Regions from separate parts of the Sessilibacter sp. MAH1 genome, predicted to be linked through region 3. Evidence: predicted binding sites of a transcription regulator. Region 3 holds the regulator's gene; each other region holds the start of a gene.
The links. Region 3 encodes sigma-54, which starts transcription at its own class of promoters, with help from an activator protein. Its sites were predicted from a motif close to TGGCACANNNNTTGCNNT; they were not measured.
Positions count from the first base shown of each region.

Region 1: ACYQ28_RS03570 (pilin) is a predicted target of sigma-54. The motif match lies at 1,409-1,426, and genes of this name have one in related genera.
Region 2: nifB (nitrogenase cofactor biosynthesis protein NifB) is a predicted target of sigma-54. The motif match lies at 2,605-2,622, and genes of this name have one in related genera.

Region 1 is NZ_BAAGIC010000003.1:9,774-15,147, forward strand. Features, by position in the region: gene pilB (type IV-A pilus assembly ATPase PilB) at 1-1,039, opposite strand, end outside; gene ACYQ28_RS03570 (pilin) at 1,497-2,072, shown strand; gene ACYQ28_RS03575 (hypothetical protein) at 2,167-2,928, shown strand; gene nadC (carboxylating nicotinate-nucleotide diphosphorylase) at 3,002-3,862, opposite strand; gene metG (methionine--tRNA ligase) at 3,879-5,374, opposite strand, start outside.
Region 2 is NZ_BAAGIC010000008.1:40,199-45,572, reverse strand. Features, by position in the region: gene nifL (nitrogen fixation negative regulator NifL) at 1-545, shown strand, start outside; gene nifA (nif-specific transcriptional activator NifA) at 564-2,147, shown strand; gene nifB (nitrogenase cofactor biosynthesis protein NifB) at 2,875-4,374, shown strand; gene ACYQ28_RS09660 (4Fe-4S dicluster domain-containing protein) at 4,671-4,955, shown strand; gene ACYQ28_RS09655 (ArsC/Spx/MgsR family protein) at 5,183-5,374, shown strand, end outside.
Region 3 is NZ_BAAGIC010000015.1:74,772-80,145, forward strand. Features, by position in the region: gene rapZ (RNase adapter RapZ) at 224-1,093, opposite strand; gene ptsN (PTS IIA-like nitrogen regulatory protein PtsN) at 1,117-1,566, opposite strand; gene hpf (ribosome hibernation-promoting factor, HPF/YfiA family) at 1,569-1,859, opposite strand; gene ACYQ28_RS14675 (RNA polymerase factor sigma-54) at 1,958-3,559, opposite strand; gene lptB (LPS export ABC transporter ATP-binding protein) at 3,943-4,668, opposite strand; gene lptA (lipopolysaccharide transport periplasmic protein LptA) at 4,713-5,273, opposite strand; gene lptC (LPS export ABC transporter periplasmic protein LptC) at 5,251-5,374, opposite strand, start outside.

The sequences.
Region 1 (5,374 bases), on a different contig from region 3:
GTATGTTTAAACCCGTATACAGCGATACCGTTTTCCCTGAACCCGTAGGGCCGGTTACTAAGATCATACCCTGGGGCTGGGCAAGAGCATCGAGATAAATTTTCTTTTGGAATTCTTCGTAACCAAGCGCGTCGATACCCAATTTAGCACTGCTTGGGTCGAGAATACGCAATACGATTTTTTCACCAAAAAGTGTGGGCAAGGAGTTCACGCGAAAATCGATGGCACGAGTTTTCGAAATCTTCATTTTAATCCGGCCATCTTGTGGAACTCGCCGCTCACTGATGTCCATTTGTGACATGACTTTTAAACGGGCTGAAATTCGCGTAGCAAGATTGACCGGCGGACGAGCCACCTCGATCAAAATACCGTCGCGTCGATATCTTACGCGAAAGGTCTTTTCGTAGGGTTCAAAGTGAATATCGGACGCGCCACCTTTAATGGCATCAAGCAGAACTTTATTCACAAATCGAACGATTGGAGCTTCGTCTACCTCTGAGGTGTCTTCTTCGCCGTTTCCATCTTCAACGGATTGAACGTCAAGATTTTCTAGCGACTCATCTTCCAATCCTGAGATGTTATTAATATTTTCATCTTCTTGATTGAGATAGGCCTCAATGGCCTTTTGCAGTTTGTCGCCTTCAATAAGTACAGCTTCGGTGCTTAGGCCGGTATTAAACTTAATTTCGTCGATGGCGCTTAAATTAGTTGGGTCCGACAGTCCGATAAAAAGCCGATTACCGCGCTTGAACAGCGGCAGTGTATGGTGCTTTTGAACCAACTTGTTGTCGATTAATCCTCGAGGTATGGCGTCGGGGCGAATTGCATCAATATCAAAGATTGGTGTACCAAACTCGTCAGAAGAAATTTGTGCGACGGCTTTTGCCGACGCAAGCTGGGCATTAGCAATATACCAAGCGAGAGGAATTTTCTCTGCTTTTGCATTTTTAACCGCATTGCGAGCATCTTCTTCCGAGAGGATGCCGTCACTGACTAGACGTTTGGCCAATCCACTCAATTGCTGAATCTGTTGGTTCATCCACTGTCCACTTGTACGTTGGAATTTTTTTAAGTTTAGATTATTTACCAGTTACACACGATAGTTAATGTGCCTTATTAAGAATACTCGTAAATTTTCCGTGTTTTAATGTCGATACTATCGCCAATGGGATTCAAAGACAGTTGCCAACGAATTTATATCTATAAAGTCATATTCTTACCGATCCTCACTTGGTTAGCGTAAAAAAGTATTCTGCGTATAAATTTGAGGATTCCAGTCATATATTGACAAAAAAAGTCACTTGGGTGGTGTAAAGATCTTACTTGTATGACGCGCAAAGTATTAATGGCTTGCCGTAATGTGAATTTACAACCACAAATAATCCTGTTTTAGTACACTTGTCGATGTTGGCCTAGGGGTTGCTTTAAGGCAAACAACTGTGAAAAGGACTTTTCGCCTTATCCGGTCCCACATAACTTCCTCGGAGAATTTCGAAATGAAACAAGTGCAAAAAGGTTTTACCTTGATTGAATTGATGATCGTTGTTGCGATTATCGGTATTTTGGCGGCGGTTGCGCTTCCTGCGTACCAAGACTACACCACCCGTTCACGTGTATCTGAAGGTATGACTCTAGCTGCCGAAGCTAAAGTTGTTGTAATGGATAATGCTGCTAATGGTACACCTTTGGCTTCTTCGGGTCTCGGTTCTGGCTACCCAACAAGTGCAGCTCCTAATAGCGCACTTATGCCTTGTACCAACGGCACTGATCCATGTACTCAAACTGTTGGTGATGACGGCGCTACCCCAAATTCATCTCCAAATGTTAACTCGATTTCAATCAATGCGAATACAGGTGAGATTACTTTAACTTACTCCAATCGTGTTTCTGGAGCTGGTATTAACTCGACATTATTCTTGGAACCGACTGCTAATACAATGCCTTTGGTCGCTGGTGCTCGTCCAAATGGTGCTATTGTTTGGACTTGTTATGCTGCAGGTCGCGCAGGTGCAAGAAGTGGTAATCAAGGTACTCTTCCTCAAAACGTTGCTCCTGGTGAGTGTCGTGGTTAATAACTAAACTTATAGTTTGGTAACAAAAAAGGCCCCAAGTGGGGCCTTTTTTACGTTTCAATTAAGCAAAACTTTGAATTAAAAATAAGTTGTAATGAAAATATCACGTTCTTTAGTTACATCAAAAATCAATGCCGCTGTATTGCATTTTTTAATTACTGTTGTGGTTGCTATTTGCTCGGGTATTTTAGTCTTTCAGGTTTGGTTTCCTGGGCGACTGTCACAAATGCTGGGTGGTATCGATCTGTATATTTTGGTGCTCAGCGTTGAGGTAACACTTGGGCCGTTAATGTCGCTGGTCATTTTTAATCCAAGTAAACCGCGCTCGGAATTAGTCCGCGACTACGTAATTGTTGGCGTTATCCAACTTTCGGCTTTAATTTATGGATTGTCTGTGGTTTCGCAGTCTCGACCTGTATTTTTAGTGTTTGTAAAAGATCGCATTGAAGTGGTCAGTAGTTTTGAGATGGACGACGTTGATTTAGCCGAGGCTAAAGACAAGCGGTTTTCTAAGAAAGGTTGGTTTGGGCCTGTGGAGATTTGTTCTCAATTCCCAGCAGACCCACAAGAACGATCAGATTTATTATTTTCAGCGGTAGATGGAAAAGATATTCAGATGTTTCCCAAATATTATCGGGAATGCACGGATGGTGAACTTATAGCAAGGTCTTTTAGTAAAGATCTTCTCTTGTCTGAAACTGTAAGAGCCAATAATCCCGATTTTGATTTTACTGTGTTACCCGAAGAGGATTTTGTTTGGTTACCGGTAAAACATCGTTTTGGTGCTTGGGTAAGAGTGTACCCCAACAAGTCTGATGAAAGTTTTCTCTATTTTCCTTTAGAGCCTTGGCAATAAAACGCTCAGGAATAGTTAAGATAAAAAGGAAGCATAAAGCTTCCTTTTTTGTTTTGTGAGCTTAAAACAAGACTTACCAAACAATTCGCATTGATAAATCAATGGCTCGGCAGTCTTTGGTCAGTGTACCAATAGAAACAAAATCTACGCCGGTTTCGGCAATATGGCGCAGAGTTTTTTCATTAACGCCGCCAGAGGCTTCTAGTTTGGCGAGGCCCGAGTATTCGTTTTTATTGAGCTCTACAGCGTGACGTAAATCGGTCAGTGTAAAATTATCGAGCATAACGATATCGGCCTGTGCGATCAGTGCTTCTTTTAGCTCTTCCAGATTTTCTACTTCAACTTCTACGGGTTTTTCTGGCTCGTTTTGCTTGGCTTTTGAAACCGCCTGAGTAATACCACCGCAAGCGGCGATGTGATTTTCTTTGATTAAGAACGCATCGAACAAACCTATACGATGATTAAAACAGCCGCCGGTTGCTACTGCGTATTTTTGGGCTGTTCTAAGGCCGGGAATGGTCTTACGTGTATCTAAGATTTTAATGTGTGTACCGGCAACCAGTTCCCGATAATAACGAGCTTTAGTTGCTACACCCGAAAGTAACTGTAAAAAATTAAGAGCGCTTCTTTCGCCGGTAAGTAAACTGCGCGCAGAGCCAGACAATTCAAAAAGAACATTGTCTTCTTCGAAGTAATCACCGTCATCGCCGCGCCAGCTTATTACAACGCTCGGGTCTAATTGTTGGAAGACTTCTTCTACCCAAGCTTTACCGCAAAGTACACAATTTTCACGAGTAATTACCGTTGCTGTGGCTTGGGTATCGCTATCGATTAAAGCCGCAGTTATATCGCCGCTTTTGATATCTTCTTCCAAAGCTTCTTTAACAGAGCGTTTAATATCGTCTTTTAATGTTTCTGAAACGGACGTAATCATTGCTAATAACCTGATATTACATAACTCGTTGACCGGGTTTGGCACCGGAATGTGGTTCGAGTAAATAGATTTCTTTACCACCGGGACCTGCCGCTAAAACCATGCCTTCCGATACACCAAATTTCATTTGGCGAGGTGCTAGGTTGGCGACCATTACGGTGAGCTTGCCTTCTAGTTCTTCAGGAGCGTAGGCGCTTTTAATACCTGAAAATACGTTGCGAGTTTCGTTGCCTAAATCTAACGTCAATTGAAGCAGTTTGTTGGCGCCTTTAACGTGTTCGGCTTTTTTAATTAGGGCAATACGTAAATCGACTCTGGCGAAATCATCAAAATTAATGGTTTCGGCAATAGGTTCTTGGGTATCGTCAGTCGTTGTTGGTTCTGAATTTTTTTGCTCAACAGGAGTTGGTAATAACTTAGCGTTAGTTTCCATCACTGCGTCAATTTGCGTTTTTTCAACGCGTTTGAGCAATGCTTTAAAACCGTTAATTTGGGTTCCACCCACAAAGGCAAGTGGTTGGCTCCAATTAAGTGTTTCATTTAAGAAGGCTTCTGCACGTTCCGCCAAGCTCGGAACCACTGGTTTTAAAAAGGTCATTAAGGCTCGGAACATATTGATGCCCAGAGAACAGATGGCGACAACTTCTTGTTCTTTGCCTTCCTCTTTTGCTAACGACCAAGGTGCCTTCGCGGCCAAATATTCGTTGGCGGCATCGGCTAAAGCCATAATTTCGCGAGTTGCTTTTGCGTATTCACGATTTTCAAAAGCAGACGCGATACCGTCTTGACCGTTTAAGAATTGCTGCCAAAGCTCAGGGTTTTCGGGTGATTGTGAAAGTGTACCGCCAGATTTTTCAATAAATTTAGCGGTGCGACTGGCGAGATTTACTAATTTGCCAACCAAATCGGAATTTACTTTTTGAATAAAATCTTCAAAATTTAAATCGATATCATCAACACTGTTAGATAATTTACTGGCGAAGTAGTAACGCAAATAATCGGCGTCTAAATGTTCAAGATAACTTTCGGCATTAATAAAGGTTCCACGAGATTTAGACATCTTCTCGCCATTGACCATTAAAAAACCGTGCACGTTAACACCGGTTGGGGTTCTAAATTGCGCAGACGACAACATGGCCGGCCAAAACAACGCGTGGAAATTCACAATGTCTTTGCCAATAAAGTGATACAACTCCGCCGAGCTGTTTACATTCCAGAAGTCGTCAAATTCTAAACCGTCGGTACGATCACAGAGGTTTTTGAAACTCGCCATGTAACCGATGGGCGCATCGAGCCAAACGTAGAAATATTTGCCGGGTTCACCGGGAATCTCAAAGCCAAAATAAGGCGCGTCACGAGAGATGTCCCATTCTTTTAAGCCGGAATCTAACCATTCGGCCAGCTTGTTGGCGACTTCGTCTTGTAAATGTCCCGCTCGTGTCCATTCTTTTAAGAAGGATTCGAATTCGGGTAACTTAAAGAAGAAATGTTCCGAGTCTTTTTGAATAGGAG
Region 2 (5,374 bases), on a different contig from region 3:
TGGATATTCTCACTAATCAAGCCCCGGTCTGGCAAAACACATCAACTAATTCCGTCAATATTAATCAAGTTACCCGAGAAGTTATTTCTATTTGTGCAGAAAAAATGAGTGCCGCAGGTGTTGAATTCTTTTGGCATCCCGAGCCTCATCTTCCGGGAATTATTGGTGGTGAGAATCGCCTGCGAACAATGATAAAGCAGCTGGTTGATAACGCTATCGAATCGATTGAAATGAGCCGAGCGTCGGTGCGTGATTTAACAATCAGTAGTTATTTAGAAAACGATTTTGTGGTACTCGAAGTTGTTGATACTGGATCGGGAATTAGCAATGATTTATCGCTAAAAGTGTTTGAGCCATTTTTTACAACAAAACGTGCAGTTAATGGTAATCGCGGAATGGGTTTAAGTATGGTTCAAGAAATTGTGAATGAACACGCAGGCTTAGTGTCAATTGGGCCCGCAAATAACGACACAACTGAAGGTGAAGACGGTTTTCCCGGATGCAAAGTTACTGTGCATCTACCTATTACTGCGCAAGAACAATAATTTCCCTTCGGAGGTCGTATGATGAATGCATTTAATCCGCAAGATCGATCGCCGATGTTTGAAAATCGGCAAAAATTGCTCGAAAAAGAATTTGAGGTGGCCTATCAATTATCTCGAATTTTGTGCAAGTCTTTGGAATTGGATAAAACCCATCTGGAAGCGCTGCGATTATTGGATCAGGAAGTTGGTCTGGCCAACGGAATTATTGCTCTTGCCGATAACGAACAAAAAGAGCTGCGTATTAATGCAATAAATATTGATGATCCATTAGTGAAAAAACAGGCCCACAGCGTTCGTTACAAAGCGGGTGAAGGTATTTTAGGTAAGATATTATCGAGTGGCGAAAGTATTGTTTTAGGGCGTGTTGCAAGCGCACCCGATTTTTTGCATAAACTCGATTTGTACGATTATGATTTGCCTTTTATCGGTGTTCCTATTAAAACCGCAGAAGGTGTTGTACAAGGTGTTATTGCCGTTCAACCGGATTTTCCAGCGCAGGAATGGTTGTCGGATTTAACGCGATTGTTAAACTTCTCAGCGAATCTTTTCTCTCACAATCTTCGTGCTGGTTCTTCCTCCAGTAATGTTTCATCCATTCAAACCATAGATCATGGCGATCAGCAACGCAAAAATCGCGTCAAATTCAGTTTTGATAAAATGGTTGTTGGTAGCTCCGATTCGATGCGAAAAATTTTCGAGCAAATTAAACGCGTGGGTAAATGGGACAGTACCGTACTGATCCGCGGCGAGTCGGGTACCGGTAAGGAGCTAATCGCCAGTTCTATTCATTACAATTCACCTCGTAGCAACAAACCTTTTGTAAAACTCAATTGTGCTGCGTTGCCTGAAAACCTTTTAGAATCTGAATTATTTGGTCACGAAAAAGGCGCTTTTACCGGTGCCATAAAGCAACGGCAAGGTCGTTTTGAACAAGCCGACGGCGGAACTTTATTCTTAGACGAAATTGGTGAAATTTCTCCAATGTTCCAAGCGAAGTTGTTGCGGGTTTTACAAGAGAGCGAGTTAGAACGAGTTGGTGGCAACCAAACCATTAAAGTTAATGTTCGTATTGTTGCCGCAACTAACAGAAATTTAGAAAGCGATATTGAAGAAGGCAAGTTTAGGGAAGACCTTTATTATCGCCTCAACGTAATGCCTATTAATTTGCCGCCGCTTCGGGAACGGGTCGAAGATATTCCAGAATTATCGGAGTTCTTGGTGGATAAAATCGGTAAACAACAAGGTCGTCCTTTAAGAATTACCGATGGAGCAATTCGAACACTCATGTCGCACAATTGGCCGGGCAATGTTCGCGAGCTTGAAAACTGCTTAGAACGTGCGGCGGTTATGTGTGAGGATGGCAGTATTGATTTGGATGTTATTTCTATGACAACCAATGAACAGCCCAAATTCGAACCGGCAAGACCGGTGGTATCCGACGTAGATTTAAACGATCAAAATCTCGATGAGCGTGAACGCGTTACCGCTGCGCTCGAACAAGCGGGCTGGGTACAGGCCAGAGCCGCAAGACTGTTAGGAATGACGCCACGACAAATTGCTTATCGTATTCAAACGTTAAAAATTAATATGCGGAAAATTTAAAGTTAAGAGCTAGCGGTTGTTGTAAAAAGTGGTTTAAAACGAAACTCGTGTTTTTTATAGGTATCAACCTCTGATTAACTCTTGCCTGATTTAATCAGAGGGCAGTAATTGATCCTGTGATTGCTATTTTCGATACAATTTTCTTGATGTGCTGTTTTTGAATTCCTTGATGCGCTGTTTTTGAAACCGGTGACAAATTCTTAGGTTGCTGAAAAATCAGGATTAATCTGAGTTTCTTTTTAGCTGCTGCAAGTCGTTTTAGTGATTCTTATTTTTATAATATTGTAATTGTTTGCTTTTTATCAAACAATTACCTAGCAAAACTCTTGTTATTTTAATCTTTTTTCTGTTGTTAAATAGACATTTTTGTTGTTTCAGTTTGTTGATGTTTGTGTCGTTAAACCGACAATTATTTAAAAAACCCTTGTAAAACAAGCTTGTAAGCTTTTATTTATCGCGGCACAGAGGTTGCATTTAACCAATGACTACAAACAGAGGTAGTTCGTCGGTAAATAAAATGTGCTCTAACAATTTAAAATAATGTATCTAAGTGTTTTTTGTTGAAAATATTTTTGGCTGAGAATGCAGAGATTTTATTGTTTAACTGTTTAAGCATTTGTTGCTCGGTGAATCGCAATTAATTTTGTCAAATGACAAGGTTAACACCAAAGCCGACGATCCACTTCCTAAAACCAATTTTGTGATATGGCAGGTTAAGGAGTTCATTATGGATCTTAGCGTGATAAATGAAGCAGTATCTGCAAGTGAGGAGGGGGGATGTTCTTCGGGCTCTTGCGGTAGTACAGACGATCAAATGTCTCATCTGCCCGAGGATATTCGCCAGAAAGTCTATAATCATCCTTGTTATTCAGAAGAAGCGCATCATTATTTTGCGCGCATGCACGTTGCGGTGGCTCCGGCCTGTAATATTCAATGTCACTACTGTAATCGTAAATACGATTGCGCCAACGAGTCTCGTCCCGGTGTTGTTTCAGAATTACTGTCGCCAGAAGAAGCCGTGATGAAGACAAAGGCCGTTGCGGCGAATATTCCGCAGATGACCGTGTTAGGTATTGCCGGACCCGGCGACCCATTAGCAAATCCAGAACGCACTTTTAAAACATTCCGCATGCTTACCCAAGAGACGCCAGACATTAAATTGTGTGTTTCTACCAATGGTTTAGCGTTGCCCGAGAGTGTTGAAGAGCTAGCAAAAACCAACATAGACCACGTTACTATCACTATTAATACCGTCGATCCAGAAATTGGTGCCAAAATTTATCCATGGATTTATTGGAATAATCGCCGTATTCACGGAATTAAAGGTGCAAAAATTCTGATCGAGCAACAGCAAAAAGGTCTTGAAATGCTTGCCGCTCGGGGCATTTTAGTGAAAGTAAATTCGGTGATGATTCCGGGTGTTAATGATCAGCATTTAAAAGAAGTGAGCCGTATCGTTAAATCGAAAGGTGCATTTTTACATAACGTAATGCCATTAATTGCCGAAGCCGAGCACGGTACTTTTTATGGTGTGATGGGTCAACGCGGACCAACCCCCGAAGAATTACAAGATTTGCAAGATCAATGTTCGGGTGATATGAACATGATGCGTCACTGCCGTCAATGTCGTGCCGACGCTGTGGGTCTTTTAGGCGAAGATCGCGGTGAAGAATTCACGTTAGATAAAATCGCTAAAATGGATATCGACTACGGTAAAGCCATGAAAGTACGTGCGGCTGTTCATCAAGGTATTGAAGAAGAACTCGCAGAGAAACAAGCGAAAAAAGCCCGTTTAGCCGCAGCCGCAACGCCGGTCATAAGCAGTAAAAAATATCGACCCGTGCTTATGGCAGTTGCAACCAGTGGCCAAGGTGTAATTAATCAACATTTTGGTCACGCTACCGAATTTTTAATTTATGAAGCATCTCAAGACGGTGTTCGCTTTATTAGCCACCGCAAGGTCGATCAATATTGTATTGGTGGCGACAGTTGTGGCGAAAAAGAAAGTGCATTGGCCGGAAGTATTCGGGCATTGCAAGGTTGTGAGGCCGTACTCTGCTCTAAAATTGGTTTTGAACCCTGGGGTCTTTTGGAAGAAGCCGGAATTCAACCCAATGGCGAACACGCCATGGAGCCAATTGACGACGCGGTAATGGCTGTTTATCAAGAGATGATTGAATCTGGCGCTTTGGAAGAAGTTGAAGAGGAAAGTCTCGCCACTGCCTGATTGATATAAGCACTCTCGATTATCGAGAGTGCTTTTTTATATAGGAAACTCTGATTAACCTAGAGTTTCTCGCGACACAAGGAAGTGTCGCCAATTTCAAGAACGGTAAGTGATTGAAATTGTGAACAAATTGAAAATTGCATTTTCAATTTCTGTCCTCTGATTAAATCGAGAACGAGTTATTCAGAAGTCCTATAAGATACGTTAATAAACCTTGGTACCGGTATTTTTTGATAGTTATCATTTTCTACTATTACTATCAAGGTTAAATGCTGAATAAAATCGGAGATGCTGAAATGTCATTATCCATTGTTGATTCCTGTGTAAGTTGTCATGCCTGTTCTGCGGTTTGCCCAAACGATGCGATTTATCTTTCTGCTGACGTTAAACATTTTGTTATTGATCCCAAAAAATGCACCGAGTGTGAGGGCGATTACGCTGATCCGCAGTGTTCTAGTATTTGCCCAATTGAAGAAACCATATTGGATGCGCAGGGTAATGCCATCAATCCAATGGGTTCACTAACCGGTATTCCTCCTGAAAAAATGGAAGAAGCTCTGCGAGAAATTCAGGCAAGATAAAAATTATAGGAACCTCTGATTAACTCATCCATGATTTAATCAGAGGACAGAAATTGACAATGCGATTTCCAATTTGTTCACAATTTCAATCGCTTACCGTTCTTGAAATTGGCGACACATCCTAGTGTCGCGAGAAACTCAGGTTAATCAGAGTTTCCTATATTCTTAAGACTGGCATTTTGTTGTTACAGTGGATTGAAAATTTGTTGTTACAGTGGATTGAAAAATTGAGCAGACCTAAGGTTATTTTCTACGGCAAGCCGACTTGTATTAATAATCGTAAGCAGAGAAAAATTTTGCAAGAGGCGGGTATAGAATTTCAAGAAGAAAATTTATTAACCTATCCTTGGCGCAAAGAAACGCTCATTTCGTATTTTGTTAATGCGCCAAAGTCACAATGGTACAATAAGACTGCACCT
Region 3 (5,374 bases):
AATAGTAATAAAAAGTGATTGAGTGACTTTTAATGAGTTAACTTAATCGCGATTTATGAAATTATTGTTGAGTTCTTTTGTTGTTATTATTGTATTTCGATGGCTAATAATAGAACGTTTATCGTTATTATTGTCGCTATTTTAGAAAATTATCGAAATTTTAAAAAAAGAATGCTCTCTGTAGTTTACCGCTATGACGGTTTACTACTATAACCGTACACGGCTATGACGTTTTTGAGCGATTCGGCACCGCCAGATCGCGATGGCGGACGAGTATATTTTCGAAATCTTCTTTTAATTGGTCGGCGAGCGCATTACAGACATATACAGAGCGATGTTGCCCACCGGTGCAACCGATAGCAATGGTTATGTAGCTGCGATTGCTTTTTTCGTATTCAGGTAACCATTGTTTTAAAAAGTTTTGTGTTGAATCGATCATAGCGTGAACCATTGATTGACTCTTTAAAAACTGTACAACTTCTGGATCATTACCCGTACAGCCGCGCAACTTGGGAATCCAAAATGGATTGGGCAAGCAGCGCACATCGAAGACTAGATCGGCATCAGCTGGCAACCCGCGTTTAAATCCGAAGGACTGAAACTGCACCGCCATGTGCGGTGCTCCTGAACCTGTCACCCATTTATGAACCAGATTTCGAAGGTCATGCACACTTAAATTACTGGTGTCTATAACTCGGCTTGCACGGGTTTGAATGGGCCTTAAAAGCTCAGACTCCGCCAAAATAGCGTCTTTCAAATCAACATTATCGGATGTTAGCGGATGTTTGCGGCGAGTCTCACTAAAACGCTGAATGAGAACATCGTCTCGGGCATCCAAAAAAATGATTTGTGTCTTGCGGCATAAACTCTCTAGCTGTGGAAACAAACTATCGAAAGCTTCTAACTCTTGTAGGTTACTGCGCGCATCAATGCTTACGGCGAATTGTTTGGACTGATCCGTTTGTGATGTGACCAAATACTTGAGCAGGGTAATTGGAAAGTTGTCGATACAAATCATTCCGGCGTCTTCCAGCGCACGTAAAGCACTGCTGATGCCTGAGCCTGATCTGCCGCTAACAATGACCAACTCCATTTTATGCTCCGCGAAACGAAAGATTACTGCTGGGTAATAACTTGGTACAACTCTTCATCACTTTTGCAGTTGCGCAATTTTTTTACCAGCTCGGTTTGGGACAAAACCTCAGCGATTTTCGCCAGAGTTTTAAGGTGGGAGTCATCCGCTTCCTCGGGGACTAGCAGCGTAAAGATCAGATCTACGGGCGCGTCATCGATGGCGTCAAAGTCCAATGGCGTATTAAGTTTAAATAACGCTCCCATGACGCCGGTACAGTTTTCCAGTCGGCAATGCGGAATCGCAATTCCTTGCCCGATTCCGGTCGAGCCGAGTCTTTCGCGGGCCATCAGGCGGCGAAAGAGCTCATCAGCGTCAAGAACTGGGAATCCTTTAGTAATGAATTGCGCGACATTTTCTAATGTTCGCTTTTTACTTGATCCCTCCAAGCCACATTTAACGCGGCTGGGAGTAAGAATGCTGGAGAGGTCCATAATCAACGGTGGCTGGTTGCTTTCTCTTTATGTTTGAGCAATTGCCGATCTAATTTTACGGCCATTTCATCGATGGCAATATACAGATCGTCAGATTCACTCTCGGCAAATATATCTTTGCCACTTATGTGTACGGAAGCTTCTGCTTTTTGTCTTTGTTTTTCAACCCTTAATACAACATTGATTGTAGTGATTTGCGGGTTGTGTTTGCCGAGTTTTTCAAATTTAGTTTCAACATAATTTCGAATAGAGTCGGTGACTTCGACGTGGTGCCCACTGATGCTAAGAGTCATTGTTATTCCTCATGTCAGAGTTAAGTCATTGATTACACAGGTTTTAAACCCGTGTAATCGGGTATGAATTAGGGTCGAGATCACCGAGTCATGGTTGGTCAGACCAGTCTTTTACGTTCGTTCGAGGCTGGAATACCCAAGGATTCGCGATATTTCGCAATGGTTCTTCGGGCGACTTGAATGCCTTGGTCTGCCAGTAACGCGGTAATTTTGCTGTCGCTTAAGGGTTTGCGAGCGTCTTCTGCGGCAACCAGCTTTTTGATAATGGCACGTATTGCGGTTGAAGAGCATTCGCCGCCATTGTCTGTGCTGACGTGGCTTGAGAAAAAGTATTTTAACTCAAAGATGCCTTGAGGCGTGTGCATGTATTTTTGCGTTGTTACCCGTGAAATTGTCGACTCATGCATGCCTACGTCTTCGGCAATGTCGTGAAGTACTAGAGGTTTCATGGATTCTGGGCCGAAATCCAAAAAGCCCTGTTGTTTTTCAACAATGCAGCTTGCAACCTTCAGTAGAGTCTCGTTGCGGCTTTGTAAACTTTTCAAGAACCAGCGTGCTTCTTGTAAATTATCTCGCAAGAAGGTGTTGTCTTCACTGCTATCGGCACGCTTTACAAGACTGGCGTAATTGTTGTTGATGCGAATTTTAGGGGCTATTTCTGGGTTCAGCTCTACGATCCAGCGACCTTCTTGCTTGCTCACAAAAACATCGGGAACGATATAACTGGTATCGCTGCTGCCGATAGTAGCGCCGGGATGAGGTGTTAATTCCTGAATTAAATCGATCGCAACTTTGAGTTCGGGCTCTTTAACGCGACATTTACGCATTAACTGTTTGTAGTCACGACTGCCAAGTAACGCTAGATGCTCTGCAACTACCGCCTTGGCGGTTTCCAGTCCGGGTGTTTCTTTGGCGTATTGATTGAGTTGTACCATCAAACATTCAGACAAATCGACGCTGCAAGAGCCGATAGGATCAAACAGTTGAAGTCGGTGTTGAACCGCAATCACTTCGTCGAGGCTTAGGTCTTCGTCTGTATCTGCGTCTTCGTTTAGAGGTTCAGAAGCTTCAAGCTCACCGCTTTCTTGTTCGGCATCTTCGTCATTCTCACGCCAGTCACCGCGTAGGCCGTGAAAAATCTCCTCGATACTGCTTGAGAGCAAACCGCTGGGCTCTACCGAGTCTATGATTGCTAAAGCAATGGTTCGATCGGTTTCTGACATCGGAGTCAGATTCAATTGCCACAGTAAGTATTCTTGAAGGGTCTCGGTGTTGTCGATTTGGCTGTCGAAAAAGCTGTCGTCTCGTTCTACGGCTGATGACGAGGAAGAGTTGCTACTGCCTTGGTAAATGTCGTCCCACTGGGTATCAACGGGTAAATCCTCGGGAATGTTTTCCTGCCATTCGCCTTCTTGGGCGTCGCCAGAATCGGATTCGGATTCGGATGCGGTTGCGGTAACTTTTTCTTCGCTGAAGTTGTCGGAAATTTCGTTGGGTTGTTCGCTGTTGTCGCCGGACTCACCGCTATCAAGGTGAGAGTCATCGGATTCGCTAACTTCGAGCATGGGATTAGACTCAAGAGCTTCTTGAATCTCTTGTTGAAGATCGAGCGTTGAGAGTTGTAGCAGGCGAATGGCTTGCTGCAACTGAGGGGTCATCGTTAATTGTTGACCCATTTTTAGCTGTAATGATTGTTTCATAACTTGACACTACTTCCAAAAACGGTGTCAGAATCGGAGCTGATTCTGATCAAGCTTAGTGTCAGTGTAGACTTGAAAGGGGCGTTTTTGCAACATCTATTAAGCAAAAAATATGCCCAACCTTGAATTTTCTTTAAATAAATGTTTTGAGGGGAAAAATAAAAGAACAGCGAGTGCTTTAGCGGAGGGGATTACTTGTTGATCACTTAACAGTAAGACCAATGTTCGCCTATTTCAACAGCAAGGTAAAGCGGTTTTTTAATGTCGCCTAAAATGTCTTTTGGGTGGTCTTGTAGGCTAAAAAAGAGTCTTTCTGTGGGTTCTTTGATAGGTGTCGAGGCTTTTGTTGTTTTATTGAGGGTCGGTTGAGGTGGCGGCTCAATTTAGAGCTTAAAGCCTTCACCCAAATAAGTGTCTCTTACTTTTTGGTTGGATAAAACCGTCTCAGCGTCGCCTTCGGCAATGATAAACCCGCCGCCCACAATATAGGCTTTCTCGCAGATATCTAAGGTCTCGCGAACGTTGTGGTCGGTAATGAGTACGCCAATTCCTCGTGATTGAAGGTGTTCAATAATTTGCTTGATATCACCGACGGATTTTGGGTCCACGCCGGCAAAGGGTTCGTCAAGGAGGATAAAGCGTGGTTCTGTCGCTAGCGCGCGAGCAATTTCGACGCGACGACGCTCACCACCGGATAGGGCGATGCCTTGGCTGTCTTGTACGTGGGTGATGTGAAATTCTTCTAAAAGTTGTTGCGCTCGGTCTTTGCGATCTGTTGCAGATAAATCGGATCGAGTCTCTAAGATTGCTAAAATATTGTCTTTGACCGATAGCTTTCTAAATACCGATGCTTCTTGTGGGAGATAGCCAAGTCCGCGTCTGGCGCGGCCATGCATGGGAAGATTGGTAATGTCTTCGTTGTCGATCCAAACGCTGCCGTGATCGGCTTTAACAATTCCTGCAATCATGTAAAAACACGTGGTCTTTCCCGCACCATTTGGGCCGAGTAAGCCAACAACTTCTCCCGTTGACACAGAAAATGAAACGTCGGATACGATTTGTCTCGATCCGTAGCTTTTGGCCAAATTTTTAGCGCTCAGTCGACTCATAACTCTTAGTGCTGGTAGTGATTAATTGAAAGATTCAACAAGGTTTATTGGTTGGTGTTTGTGGTGTCTTTATTTTGAGGTTGAATAATCAACTTCACTCGATTCTCACCCGACGCTACGGCATAGGAGTCTTTAAGGTCGTAATCGATGGTATCGCTGTTGATTTTCGAGCCGTCGCCCTGATCAATTTGCGCATTTACGGACAGTTTGATTTTCTCATTGATGACAGAGTAGTGAATGCGTTTAGCTTCGGCTTTAACCGTGGGTTTGTCGATTTTGGGTTTTTGTTCAAGCGTTGCTGGATTTCCTGTCGCTGTAATACTTTCTACGCCTTCGGGTTTATGATGAATGGTGATTGTATCTGCGACGATTACCAAGGTGCCTTGTTTGAGTTTGGCGTTGCCAGAGAAAATGGTTACTCCGGTTTTGTCATTTCGCTCAGCTCTGTCGGCGTCAATATTGATGGGTTGATCGCTGTCGCTTGGCAATGCCACGGCGGTATTGATTGATAACAATAATCCAATAACAACCACGACCATTTTTACTGCCGAGGCGAATGGTTGTGGCTGGGCGCTTTCGTTTTTACGGTGCAGGTTGAGTTTCATAAATGCCTGTAACTTGAGAAAGTAGTTCGGTTATGTTGGTAATCATGTTCAGACGCATACCAACAGAGTCGGCAATGCCTTCAGGGCTGGTAATGGACACA